DNA from 2 places in the Planococcus dechangensis genome. Region 1 is predicted to be linked to the other one. Evidence: riboswitches for the same ligand, from Rfam matches in the RefSeq annotation. Region 1 holds a riboswitch; the other holds the start of a gene.
The links. A riboswitch is a leader RNA that binds a small molecule or an ion and turns the genes downstream of it on or off. The one in region 1 is predicted to bind S-adenosylmethionine.
Positions count from the first base shown of each region.

Region 2: another riboswitch for S-adenosylmethionine. It lies ahead of mtnK (S-methyl-5-thioribose kinase); the one in region 1 lies ahead of ACFO5U_RS12470 (transporter substrate-binding domain-containing protein).

Region 1 covers NZ_JBHSGL010000005.1:1,881,287-1,888,203, forward strand. The annotation lists gene ACFO5U_RS12450 (alpha/beta hydrolase) at 1-449, opposite strand, end outside; gene mmuM (homocysteine S-methyltransferase) at 606-1,559, opposite strand; gene ACFO5U_RS12460 (amino acid ABC transporter ATP-binding protein) at 1,606-2,343, opposite strand; gene ACFO5U_RS12465 (amino acid ABC transporter permease) at 2,343-3,062, opposite strand; gene ACFO5U_RS12470 (transporter substrate-binding domain-containing protein) at 3,084-3,896, opposite strand; SAM riboswitch class I at 4,018-4,124, opposite strand; gene solA (N-methyl-L-tryptophan oxidase) at 4,462-5,601, shown strand; gene ACFO5U_RS12480 (Gfo/Idh/MocA family protein) at 5,626-6,681, opposite strand.
Region 2 covers NZ_JBHSGL010000002.1:317,318-324,234, reverse strand. The annotation lists gene ACFO5U_RS02160 (YaaR family protein) at 1-387, shown strand, start outside; gene ACFO5U_RS02155 (PilZ domain-containing protein) at 415-765, shown strand; gene ACFO5U_RS02150 (1,2-dihydroxy-3-keto-5-methylthiopentene dioxygenase) at 875-1,408, opposite strand; gene ACFO5U_RS02145 (methylthioribulose 1-phosphate dehydratase) at 1,429-2,043, opposite strand; gene ACFO5U_RS02140 (2-hydroxy-3-keto-5-methylthiopentenyl-1-phosphate phosphatase) at 2,040-2,705, opposite strand; gene ACFO5U_RS02135 (2,3-diketo-5-methylthiopentyl-1-phosphate enolase) at 2,702-3,925, opposite strand; SAM riboswitch class I at 3,996-4,109, opposite strand; SAM riboswitch class I at 4,426-4,579, shown strand; gene mtnK (S-methyl-5-thioribose kinase) at 4,658-5,848, shown strand; gene mtnA (S-methyl-5-thioribose-1-phosphate isomerase) at 5,845-6,906, shown strand; gene ACFO5U_RS02120 (sugar ABC transporter substrate-binding protein) at 6,903-6,917, shown strand, end outside.

The DNA.
Region 1 (6,917 bases):
TTTTTGATGTCCGGTCGATCTTCAGCAACATAAGCAAGAGGCGGCTGACTGCGGTAGGTTTCAAACGCAGGGATGTCGATCGCCGGATTGATCAAGGCTATTCCTTCAATGTCCGGATAACGGCTGGCCAAATCCAAGCTCAAGGTCCCGCCCATCGATTGCCCGATGACAAAAACGGTCGAACAGCTTGCTTTCAGGTCCTGATAGGCTTGTTCGACTTGTGCAAACCAATCTTCGAAGCCATATCGTTCCAAGTCTGTGAAATGCGTGCCGTGGCCGGGAAGCCTCGGACAGGACACCGTATAGCCTTGTGCCGCAAGCGCCTCACCCAGTTCTTTGACGCTTTGGGGTGTGCCCAAAAAGCCATGGCACAGCAAGATGCCGGTGTGATTGCCTTCCAGGAAAAACGACGACGCCTCTTCCATGACGGGGTATTGCTCTTTAACCATAGAGATCCTCCTTTGTTTTTTTAAAAGTTAGGAGGATCTCTCCTACCTCATTGTAATCCAGTCCTTATGCTGAAAAAGCTTATTCACATTAGACTATATTTAAAACCTACTTGTCAACTGGGTTTTAAAATCGCACAACGGAGGCAGTCCTATTGGCTAAACTTGCGAGGGGTTGAGGTCGCGTGACCAAGACGCCACGTCGGCAATATCATCAGGCGTCGTGCTGCAACAGCCGCCGATAATTTGGGCGCCTGCTTTGTGCCACGCTTTCGAGTTGGCTGAAAAAGCATTGGCCGACGGCTCTTCGCTCCATGTCTTGCTTACCGGATCATAGCTTGCCCCGGAATTCGGGTAGACAATGACCGGTTTTGAAGTCTTGCTTGTCACTTCTTGTATTAACGACTCGATATACTGCGGCGCTGTGCAATTGATGCCGATCGCCGCCACTTGCGCGTGCCCGTCCAGCCAGCCGGCGCAGTCCGCAATTTTTTCCCCGTCGCTGATGTGGAGATGGTCCTTTGCGCTGAACGTGAACCAGGCATAGACGTCCGGAAAATCCTTAAGGATCCTGACAATCGCTTGCGCTTCTGCCAGACACGGAATCGTTTCACATGCCAAGATGTCTGCGCCCGCCTCCACCAACACGCGGATCCGCTCTTGATGGAACGCCACCAGTTCATCTTCTGTCACGGAATAGTCGCCGCGGTATTCCGAGCCGTCAGACAAAAATGCTCCGTACGGGCCGACTGACGCCGCGACGATAGGTTTCGGCCTGCTCGACCGATCCGTCACACCGCTCCAGAATTCATCGCGCGCTTGTGCGGCAAGTTCGACCGACTTTCGGATCAAAGCGATGGCCTGTTGTTCCGTCAACCCTCTTTCTTTGTACCCTTCGATGGTCGCCTGATAGCTCGCTGTAATGGCACAGTCCGCCCCTGCCTGAAAATAATCCATATGTACTTGCTTGATCAATGCTGGGTTTTCCATCAAGACTTTCGCCGACCACAAGCGGTCATTCAAGTCACAGCCATAGTTCTCAAGCTCTGTAGCCATGGCCCCGTCAACTATGACGATAGGGAAGTGATGCAAAATTTGTTCGATCGGGTTCACGGTTACTCATCCTTCCGGTATGTAAATTCATTTTCGCGTCTTTGCTTTAGTCCTTAACCGCTTTTCCTAAAAACTGCCTAGTTCTTTCCATTTGAGGACGCGTGAAGATTTGTTCAGCGCTTCCTTGTTCGATAATGACGCCGTCTTCCATGAAGATGACGCGGTCTGAGATTTCGCGTGCGAAGCTCAGCTCGTGTGTCACGATGAACATCGTTTTGCCGGTGTCTGCTACATTGCGGATTGTGGCCAATACTTCATCGACCAGCTCGGGGTCGAGCGACGAGGTCGGCTCATCGAACAGCAGCACTTCCGGATCGAGTGCGAGAGCCCGTGCGATGCCGACCCGCTGCTGCTGGCCGCCTGATAATTGTGCAGGATAATGGCTAAGCTTATCGCTCAGACCGACTTTCTTTAACATATCCTGGCTCTTCGTTTTTGCTTCCGGCTTTTTCAGTTGCTTGACGCTCGTCAAGCCGACCATAACGTTTTGCAGCACGGTTAAATTTTTGAACAAATTGTATTGCTGGAACACCATGCCGGTCGACGTTCTTAAGGCGAAAATATCGGCTTTTTTGGCCGATGCCACATCCACTCGTTTGCTCCCGATCTCCACGATGCCGCTCGTCGGCTGCTCGAGGAAATTGATGCAGCGCAAAAGCGTCGATTTCCCGGAGCCACTTGGTCCCAAAACCGCCACCACTTCGCCTTTATCGACAGTGAGGTTAATTCCTTTCAACACATGATGGCTATCGTAATATTTATGAATATTTTCCAATTTGATCATCAGGCAATCCCTCTTTCATATCTGCGCGCCCGCTTCTCGATTTTCACCAGCAATCGCTCGACGGCGATGCACAAAATCCAATAGACGATCGATACCGCAATATACACTTCAAAAAACGCCAAGCCGCGGGACCCGAGGATTTTCGCTTGCCCCATAATATCGATGACACCGATGATGAACACAAGCGAAGTGTCTTTGATTGTGCTGATGAACATATTGCCGAGGTTCGGAATCGCCACCGATAAGGCTTGCGGGAAAATGATTTTCAGCATCATCTGCGTCGGGGTCATGCCGATTGCTTTGGCTGCCTCAAACTGCCCTCGGTCCACCGATTCGATCGCCGAACGGATCGTCTCCGACAAATAAGCACCCAAATTGATGGAAAACGCCACGAGCGCATACACTTCCGGGGGAATGCTGTTGACGTCCGCCGACATGAGCCAGCCGTATTCTATTTGAAGAAAATAAATGATTTTCGGGATTCCGTAAAACACGAGGTAGATCTGCACCAAAAGCGGTGTTCCGCGGATAAATGATACGTAAATGGATGAAATGACATTCAGCACTGGCACTTTGTATATTTTGATCAATGCAGCAGCCATTCCGATGAATAAACTCAAAATCAATGAGCCGACAGCGATGCCGATCGTTATGGGCAGCCTCGAAACAATGGCAGGAAAGCTTTCGATCAAGAAATTCAAATCTAGTAAATTTTCCATGGTCTCTGTCCTTCCACTGGCTTATTCGGGGATGTAGTCGCCGCCGGTCCATTTGGTCGACAGTTCAGACAAAGTGCCGTCTTGTTTCAATTGCTCAATGATCGGGTCCAGTAAAGCCTTCAACTCTTCGCCATCTTCCCCGTTTTTCAAGACGATTCCCATGTCGTCGTTGACGAGCGACTGCCCAACAATTTCTACGCCCAAATCATTTTTTTCCAATACCTCATTCATCATGATCGGATCATTGACATACGCATCAACGCGGCCATTTTGCACATCCTGCAAAATCTCCGAAGGGTTGCCGCTTTCGCTGTACTTCAAGTTGATTGGCTCATCAGCCGTCTCGTTGTATTCCTCCAACAACAACGTGTACGAATCGCCCGCCAACGCCCCGACTGCCTTGCCTTCCAAATCTTCAATCGTTTGGATGTCTTCTCTTCCACTCGCTACGGCAATGACCGTTTCCGCTGCAAAATACGATTCGTCCGTGAACAAGTATTTTTCTTGGCGCTCCGGTGTTTTCGCTACTTGGTCGGCGATCGCCTGGATTTTATTCGACTCGAGCGCCAGGAACATGCTGTCCCACGGCACGGCGACAAACTCGAACGTATAGCCGTCCAATTGCTCGTCGATCGCTTTCACGACGTCGACGTCATAGCCTGTCAATTGGTTGTTGTCGTCCGCAAAAGCAAAGGGCGGATAGTCGTTTTGCGTACCAACCAAAATCACTTGATCGCCCGTGGCGCTTACCGCTTCCTCTGATGAACAGCCGCCGAGTGCGCCGATGCTTCCTAATAAAACTAATGATGAGAGTATGTATTGGTTTCTTGTCATGTCCCTAGCTCCTTTTTTATGTGGATTTATTTTATTGTGCCTTCCATTTCAGCCGATGCGTTGCTGGCCTCCTTTTTGATGCAAAAAAACCTCTTTCAAATAGAAAGAGGTTTGGACCAATTTCTTATCTCTCAGAATGACGCCATTCTGCAGGAATTAGCACCTCTCATTAAAAATGATGGTTGCTGGACTTCACAGGGCCTGTCCCTCAGTCTCTCTGGATAAGTTATTTAATTATTTAACATATTACCGATAGTATTTGACATTGCCCTTTGTGTCAAACACATTTTTTCGCTTTATCGTGGAACTGCATAAAAATGTAAGCCCTTTAATTTCTTGCAAGATGTTGCTGCGCGTAGGTTTTGCTTTCCACTTAAGTTGCTTAAAAATAAATAAAATCTATCGGTAAAGGGGCTAGTTTTCAAAAACTCTGCTTCTCAGTTAAGCTAAAGAAAAAATTGACAAGTCTCAAAATATTCCATACGATCGACTAATACTTAGAGGCCGTAACCTATTCATGCAAGCCCATTCATACAACTCTCATACAGAACGGAGTGAAGTGAAGATGACCGAAAAAACGATTTTTGACGTCGCCATTATCGGCGCCGGAACGATGGGGATGGCTGCCGGCGCTTTTTTGGCACAACAAGACGCCAAGACCTTATTGATCGATGCGTTCGATCCCCCTCATAGCCAAGCAAGCCATCACGGGGATACCCGCTTAATACGCCATGCTTACGGCGAAGGCAGACATTACGTTGCGTTAGTGTTACGTGCACAGCAATTATGGGAAGACTTGGAGAGGCAAACCGGTTTTAAGATTTTCGACAACACCGGCGTCATCGGACTCGGCCCGAATGACTCCCCCTTTCTGCTGGAAATGATCGCGTCTGCGAGAAGCTACGACTTGCCGCTGGATGTATTAAGCAGCCAGGAGATTCAAGAAAGATGGCCTGGTTTTACAGTACCGGATCATTTCATCGGCTGTTTTGAAGCGCAAGCGGGCGTGCTTTACAGCGAAAATGCCATCCGTGCGTATAAAGAATTGGCCATTCGAAACGGGGTGGAATTCATCCCGAATACCCCGGTTCGAGACATCGATCTGAATGACGTGCATGGCGTGAAAATTTCCACCGGGCAGTCTGTTTTTTATGCAAAAAAAGTGATCGTTACGACCGGTGCATGGGCGGCGAAATTATTGCCGGACCTGAAGCTGCCGATTCAGCCGACACGCAAAGCCGTCGGGTGGTTCGATGCGCCTGCCATGTATGACGCGGTGGATTTCCCGGGATTTTTTGTGGAAGACCACGACATGATGTTTTACGGTTTCCCGAGCATAGACGGAGCCGGCGTGAAAATCGGCAGGTCCGACGGCGGACAACCGATCGACCCGAATGAGCACACACAGAACTTCGGGTTATACGACAGCGATGAAGGCGACTTGAGACAGTTCCTCGACCTTTACATGCCCGGAGCCGGCGGAGCGCTCAAACAAGGGAAAACCTGTTTGTATACCGTCTCTGATGACCATCATTTCATCATCGACCACCACCCCGATAACGACCGCGTCATTTTCGCCTGCGGCTTTACAGGACACGGCTTCAAATTCGGCAGCGTCATGGGCGAAGTACTGAGCCAAATGGCATTGGACGGCAAGAGCCAATACGACATCACCCCGTTTTCACTCAAGCGTTTTGGATTGTGATGCAATCGAAAAGAGACCGTCCCATTAATAAAGGACAGTCTCTTTTTCGATGGTGATGACTTGTTGGGTGTCCGCCGCTTCCATAATGCCCAAGATGACTTTCAGCGATTTCAACGCATCTTCGCCCGTCACCAGCGGATCCTGATCCAAGCGAATCGAATCGATGAACGCGTCAATGACGCCACTCGGGGTTTGGTTATCATTTGTTTGCATCGCTTCCAATTGATAATTCACTTTCTCGCCGGAGTGCATGATGAGTTGCAGCTGATAGTCGTCGTCATGGTAAATTTTCATAATGCCCTTTTCGCAATAAAGGATGGTGCTATTGTCTTCTTCGCCGTAATAGGTCCAGGAAAACGCCGCATTGCCGAGACGCCCTTTTTCGGTCACCAAGCTGCACACAAGATTATCGCACACTTCAATCTGCTCGCCGTTTTCATCGACTTTGTGCAAAGCCCCTTGAAACGCGCTCACTTGGACAATCTCGTCGTCCAATAAATAATGCAGCAAGTCGATTTTGTGGATGCCTAGATCTCCGCCGACGCCGAATCCAGAACGCTCTTTTTTGAAAAACCAAGTGGAATTGCTCTTATTGATGCCCCAAGTTTCAGGTCCTGCATGGCCGAATGCGGTGCGGAACGTCAAAATCTTTCCGAGTTCCCCGCTGGACAAGATTTCCCGGGCTTTTTGGTGCGCACGTGTAAAGCGCTGGTTATGGTCGACCATCAGCTTTTTTCCGGATTGTTTCTGGGCCGCCACAATTTCCGCAGCATGCGCCAGTGTCAACGAAATCGGCTTTTCGCACAGCACATGCTTGCCGCTCAACAGCGCTTGCGTAGTGAACAGATGGTGGTGTTCATTCGACGAACAATCGCTGATGGCGATAATGTCCGGATCGTTGAATAATTCCTCGACACGCTCTACATTCCTGCCGCCGAACAATTCGACCATCGCTTCGGAACGATGCAGGTTGCGGTCGTAAAAGACGATGCTTTCGACATGCGGATTCGCTAAATATTCCGGTGCATGGCGCGTTTTTGTGATTCCCCCGCACCCGATAATGCCCACTTTCATGCCCATCTGATCCCCCCTGTTTTCTTTCTATCATAAACTACACCGGTGGAAACTCACACCTTATCTATGGGCAAACCGGGAGAAAACTAAACTTCCTTTGTCCATAACGCTTCTCTCAATTAGGAAAGATTCGATGAGAAAATATCCTTCTTAAACATTAGTTAGTTATCTCGAAATATTTGATTGCTATTTATTTCACTATTTATTCCCCGCTTTTTGTTTGTGCAGATTTGTATCCAACG
Region 2 (6,917 bases), on a different contig from region 1:
GCAGCGGCCAAACCGGCCAGTGGCGCCTTTGCCCAAGCTATGAAGCAATCCCGTATCGAGCTGCGCCGCGATGCATTGGCGCCATTGTTCACGCATGTCGAAATCCAAGGCAGACGGCTTGCAGAACATCGGACATTGGAAAATCTGGTTGCTTATAAACAAGCTATCAAGCAGTTTCTAAGTGAATCGCTGCGCCACGGCATCCAATTGGCCGACCAGGCGCCGTCAGGATTTGGAAACAGTGCACCACCGCAGCAAATCATTAAAGTAATCGATGAAAAAGTGATTGCGCTTCAAGATCAATTGCTGGATAATGAAGTGGAATATATTGGGATACTGGATACGGTAGGGGAAATTAAAGGCTTGCTGCTTAATTTGTATATGTAACAGTAAAGGCAGAAAGGGAGAGACAACGTGGACGATAACCGCAGGGAATTTTTTCGGGTATCCTTTATCCGTGCCATCAGCGGAAAAGTGGTGGTGCCGGAACAAGAAGAAGTGCTCGTCGATATTGGCAATATGAGTGCGGGAGGATTGGTTTTTACTGCAAGCCTCGACTTTGCGCTTTATGAACAAGTGCTATGCAATTTTGAGTTGCTGGATGAAGAGTTTCAGCTAGAAGGGCGCATCGTACGGAAGCTGGTGAAAGAACCGTATTTTGAATACGGTGTGGAATTTAAGATCGGCCAACATATTTCCTCCAGGCTGTTCCAGCAATTGAATACATATCAAATCCGCAAACGCAAAAGTGTATTGAATGATTGAAACGCTTCTTTTTCAATAAATACTATTCTTTTCGATCAATCCAATGCCAAGCAACAGCAAAAAAGACATGCCCCCTTTAACAGGAGGCATGTCTTTTTTGCTTGTTTTGTTAGTTTTTGACGGTTTCGTCCTCGTAGACCGGAACCCATCCTTCCGTGGTGACGAAGATGCGCACGGCGACGACTTTGCGGTCTTCGGCGAGCGTGAAATAATGCGTGATGTTTTCCGGTACGGAAATCAAATCACCCGGAGTCAAATGGACTTCGAAAAAGCGTTGGTCTTTGCCTTGGATGATGAAGACGCCGTGGCCACTGACGATATAGCGCACTTCGTCATCTGTATGGATATGCTTGCGCTGGAAGTTTTTCAGCAGTTCATCGAGCTTCGGGTTCGAGTCGGACAAAGAGATGACGTCTGCTGCCTTGTAGCCGCGACGCGCCGAGATGTCATCGATTTCCGAACGGAATGCTTCAAGGATCTGTTCTTTTTCCTCGTCGCTCAAATCGAATTTCTCACGCAATGGCTCCGGCAATTTATTGATATCCCAATGCTCGTAGACGACTTCCTGGCTTTCGAGGAATACGGCAACCTCTTGTTGGGACTCAATCGTTTCGTCTGTTCCTTGGATTTTGATGATGGCCATGATAGATCTTCCTCTCTTGTTTAAGATTGCAATTGGCGGAGCGCCAACTGGTATTGGAATAGAAATTCACTTGCTTCTAGCAGTTTTTTTGCTTCAAAAGCATCTGTCCCCCACACGGTGATGCCGTGGTTGCGGATGAGGACAGCGCCTTTATCGGCGTTGACGAAGTTTCTGAACTCATCTGCAAGCTTTGGGATGTCGGCGTGGTTCGGGATGATCGGAATCGACAGTGTGGCATCTTGTTCCCATAAGCCGAACGCTTTGATGAGCTCCTGGCCTTGGAATTGGATGACTCCCTCATCACCATATAGTTCCGAGATGACGTTGTTGGCAACGGTATGGACGTGCAGGCTGCAGCCCGCTGATGTTTTTGAATAAATGGCTTGGTGCAGCAAAGTTTCGGCGGAAGGCTTGAGCGCGCTAGCTTGTGCGGGCTGTCCGTGTGCATCGACGAGCAGGAAATCTTCGTTTGTTTCCTTGTATTTGTCTTTGCCGCTGGCGGTGACGAGAAATTCAAGCGGCTCATCCGACACTTTAATCGCCAAATTGCCGCTCGTGCCCATGAACCAGTCGCGCGCGGCGAGTGCCCGTTTCACTTCGGCGAGCTCTTGCCAGCGGGTGTCGTAAGCGCTCATGAAATCACCCCTAGCTTGGCGTCGAGAATATCCGTCACGTCGTGGAAGCTTTCGAATGCTTCGTAGGCAATGCCGAGCTCCTCGCATTTGTCGACGAGGAAATCCCTGGCGATGACGAGATCCGCTTGCTTGGCGGCTTGCAGGTCGGTGATGGAGTCACCGATAACGATGCTCGTCGATGGCTCCGACATGATACGGCGCATGACGGACGGCTTGCAGCATCCGCAGCCTTGGCTGTCGCATTGGTCGTCGCATCCGTGCGGGAAATTAATGTGAATTGTATCGCCCGAGAAATCCGCTTCGTTGCAATAAATGCCAGCGAATGGACCGTATGGCTCGAGCAATGGGTAGATGAAAAAATCGATGCCGCCGCTAACGATATAGAGCGGAATATCATGGCGTTTCGTATAGGCGACGAAATCGGCGAAGCCTTCGCGGATTTCCGCTTGTTCGAGCGCATAGTTGATGATTTGTTGCTTGGTGGAAGACGGCAGCAAGGAAAACATTTGCTGGACGCCTTCGCGTATGGAAATTCGCTGATCTAAAATCTGATCTTTTATCGGCGCCCAACCCGGCGGATCGAACTCTTTCATAATGGCGATCAAATTATCGCGGGAAGTCACCGTTCCATCGAAGTCGCAAAATATTACTGGCTTGTTCATACGGTCTCACCCCATAGTACTAAAGCTTTTTGTAATTCTTCCTGTTGTTTGGCGGCTTCTGTTAAAGCCTGTCCTTGCAGTGCGGCGTCGATCGCTTGGCGGAACGCTTTGCCGCCGGCAGCAGCACCGTCCGGATGGCCGTGGACGCCGCCTCCAGCATTGATGATGCTATCGATGCCGTAATCTTCCAACAGCAGCGGCACAAGTGCCGGGTGGATGCCGGCGGATGGCACCGGGAAGCTGCGCTTTAATGGGCCGTCGCTGACCAGTTCACGCCCGAGCTGCAACGCTGTTTCTTTCTCGAGTGCCACACTGCCGTAAGGGGAGGGAAACAAGCTAAAGTCGGCCCCGGCCAAGCGTGTCAATTTGCCGAGTGCGAGCGCAGTGGAAACGCCGTAAAAATCGGATGAAGTATACGCTCCGCTGAACGCTGGATGCGCCATTAGCGGCAATGCTACTTCCGTATCTTCAGCCAGCTCCTGCAAGACGTCGAATCCGTAGGCATGGACATTAAACAGTAAAGCGTCCGCACCGAGTTCACGCGCCCGCCGCGCCTTATCTCGCAGGCTCGATGTCCGTCCGGATAAATTGACGGCATAGAGCGTGCGGTGGCCGGTTTCTGCGTATACTTCGTCTAATACATGACGCGCTGCGGCGATGCGCTGGTCAAACGGTGTCAGTGGATTGTCGAATAAAATTTCATCGTCTTTCACCAAATCGACGCCGCCGAGTGCCTGTTGGCGAAGCTGTGCCGATAAATAATCGAGATCGCGGCCGATGACGCCTTTGAAGATGCTCATGGCGAGCGGGCGCTCGCTGACGCCGAGCAATTCACGAATGCCGTCGATGCCAAAGCGTGGGCCCGGGAACTGGCGGAGCAAGGAATCTTCAAATTCCAAGTCGATCAATTTGATTTCGCCGTCGAGCGACAATTTACCGAAGACGGTTGTCAGAATAGCCGGCAGATCCGCTGAGAAATTGGCCGCCGGGTAATGGATTTTCAAATGGGCTTGAATGACGCCTGGACGTACGGGGTGGGTGATGTGCGAAAATTCTTCGACCGACACGACGCGCCCTTTATGTTGTTGCAATTGCTGTTGCTCGAGCAATGGCAGATCGGTCCACGATCCGACCGTCAGACCGAGTGCAATGGCTTCTGCTTTTTTTTCGAATGAACCGGCTTTGCCGAATAATTGATATGTCGCGATAACACCGCTCATGAATAACCCTCCTGCTTAGTGGACATAAAAAAACCTCTTCATAAACAAGAAGAGGTTAATGATTAACGCCTTCTTATTTCCCAGCCAATCAATTGCGTTGGCTGCAAGAATTAGCACCGTGTCCATCATTGGACCGGTTGCCGGGCTTCGTAGGGCTTGTCCCTCCACCTGCTCTGAATAAGAATAGAATATGGAATTGTGGGTGTTGCAAAGTAATTCTGATTATTTCATGATAGGCAGCATCTGTCAACGGACAATATCAAAAATATCTGAAAAATATCCTGACGTCATTTCGGGAAGTTTGTTCGTCCACTAATCGACGATCCAAGCAGTACGGCATATCAACGGAAGACCAAGTGGTGGGTTGGTTACATTGACAACCCGAGTAGCGGACTCGCCTTTAGCGGAAAGATTTTCATTTTTTCGAAATATTTTATTGACAATGAATTCAGAATCATGCTAGCATTCGTTTCAGAACTTCATAATGTTGCATAGTAGTACTCTTATCAAGAGCAGGCAGAGGGGAATGGCCCGATGACGCCCAGCAACCGACCGTAATACCGTTGTGAGACGGGGCGCTTTGGCGCCGGGATTTGATCCCCTTAAGGCACGGTGCTAATTCCATCAGAAATGTACATTTCTGAGAGATAAGAGGCATGGGATCTCTTATTCTGCGCCTCTTTCTTTCGGGAAAGAGGCTTTTTATTATTCTACAGAAAAGAGGCAAACCATATGACCATTACAGCACCGTCTACATATAAAGCACTGACTGAACAAGAAGCAATTGCGCTGGCACAGGAGTTGGAAGTCTTTGCGACATCCGCTTCTCTGTTATGCGAAGAAATCGGCGATGGCAACTTAAATTATGTATTCCGCATTAGCGATTCTGCCACTGGGCAAGGGCTCATCATCAAACAGGCCTTGCCTTATGCGAAAGTCGTCGGCGAAAGCTGGCCGCTGACGCTTCACCGCGCGACCATTGAAGCGAATGCCTTGAAGTTGCACGGCAAACTGGCGAAAGGCCGTGTGCCGGAAGTTTATGCGACGGATGCTGCGCTTGCTGTCACCGTCATGGAAGACTTATCGCAATTGACGATTTTACGCAACGGGTTGATCGACGCCAAGCATTACCCGAAGCTTGCGGAACATATCGGCGGTTATTTGGCGCACACCTTGTTCTACACGTCGGATTTCGGTTTGCATCCGTTTGAGAAAAAGCGGCTTGCGGCTGAGTTCTCCAATCCGGAGCTGTGCAAAATTACGGAAGACCTCATTTTCACCGACCCGTTTTTCGACCATGACACCAATGATTTCGAAGAGCCGCTGCGCGAAGCGGCACAGGAAATTTGGGACAACCAGCCGCTGAAATTCGAAGTGGCCAAACTGAAGCGCAGCTTTTTGACGGAAGCGGAAGCACTTTTACATGGCGATCTGCATACCGGCAGCATTTTCGTCGACGAACACGATACGAAGGTCATCGATCCGGAGTTCGCCTTCTACGGGCCGATTGGCTTTGATATCGGTTTGTTTCTCGCCAATTTGATCGTCCAGGCGATTACCCGCAGCGGCGAAGAACGTGAACTGATTGTGCAAGACATCACCCAAACGTGGCAAGTGTTCGAAGAGCAGTTTTCAAGCTTATGGGAAAGCGACGGAATCGAAACGTATAAAACGACGGCCGGCTACCGCGAATACGCCATCGAAAAAATCTTCCACGATGCGATTGGCTTTGCCGGATGTGAATTGATCCGCCGGACGATCGGCTTGGCGCATGTCCGCGACTTGGATGATATTGCAGATGAAGCGACACGAATCGACCGCAAGCGGCAAACCTTGAAAGCCGGTGAAACTTTGATTCAAACGCGCCGGAGCTATCAGTCCATTGCTGAGCTGGAAGCGGCGATTAAGGAGCTGAGCAAATGACCATTCCATTATCGGTCATCTGGAAAGATGAACAACTGGCCATTTTGGATCAGCGACTGCTTCCGCAGACGGTCCACTATGAAACGCTCGAGACTTTGGAACAAGTGCACGAAGCGATTTTCCAGCTGAAAGTGCGCGGAGCACCGGCGATCGGCATTGCCGCCGCTTATGGCTTGGCACTTGCGGCAAGGAGGCACCACACGATAGACATCGATTTATTCCGCCATTATGTAAAACAAGATGCAGCCTATCTTGTCGCCTCCCGCCCGACAGCGGTCAATCTGGCATGGGCGATCGGACGGTTAGTCAGTCGCATCGATCAGTCAAGAACAGTTGAGCAAGGAAAAGCGCAACTGATCGAAGAGGCGCAGCTGATCCGCGATGAAGACGAAGCGGCATGCCGCAGTATCGGCGAACATGCACTCGAGTTACTCGCAGAGAAAGAAAAAGTCATGACAATCTGCAATGCGGGATCGATCGCGACAGCCAAATACGGCACTGCACTCGCACCGTTTCATCTCGGCAAAGAGCGCGGCCGCGAGTTCGAAGTGTACGCATGCGAAACACGTCCGCTGTTCCAAGGGGCGCGCTTGACCGTTTGGGAATTGCAGCAGGCAGGAGTCGACGTCACGCTCATCACCGACAGCATGGCGGCACACACGATTGGCGCAAAAGGAATCGAAGCGATCATCGTCGGCGCGGACCGCATTACGGCAAACGGCGACACGGCTAATAAAATCGGCACACTCAATTTGGCGCTTCTCGCGCATGCATATGGCATCCCTTTTTATATAGCGGCCCCGGTGTCCACATTCGACCTCTCTCTTCAAACCGGCAGTTCTATCCCGATCGAAGAACGGGCGGCGGAAGAAGTGGCAGCGATCGGGACGCAACAAATCGCACCGGCCGGAACGAAAGTGTTCAATCCAGCTTTTGATGTCACACCGGCAAAGTATATTACGGCGATCATCACCGAACGCGGCGTCATCCGCCCGAATGATGAACAAACTATCGAGGCCCAGCTTTATGCGGTGCCATCAAAAGGAGAAACGATATGAAAAACAAATCA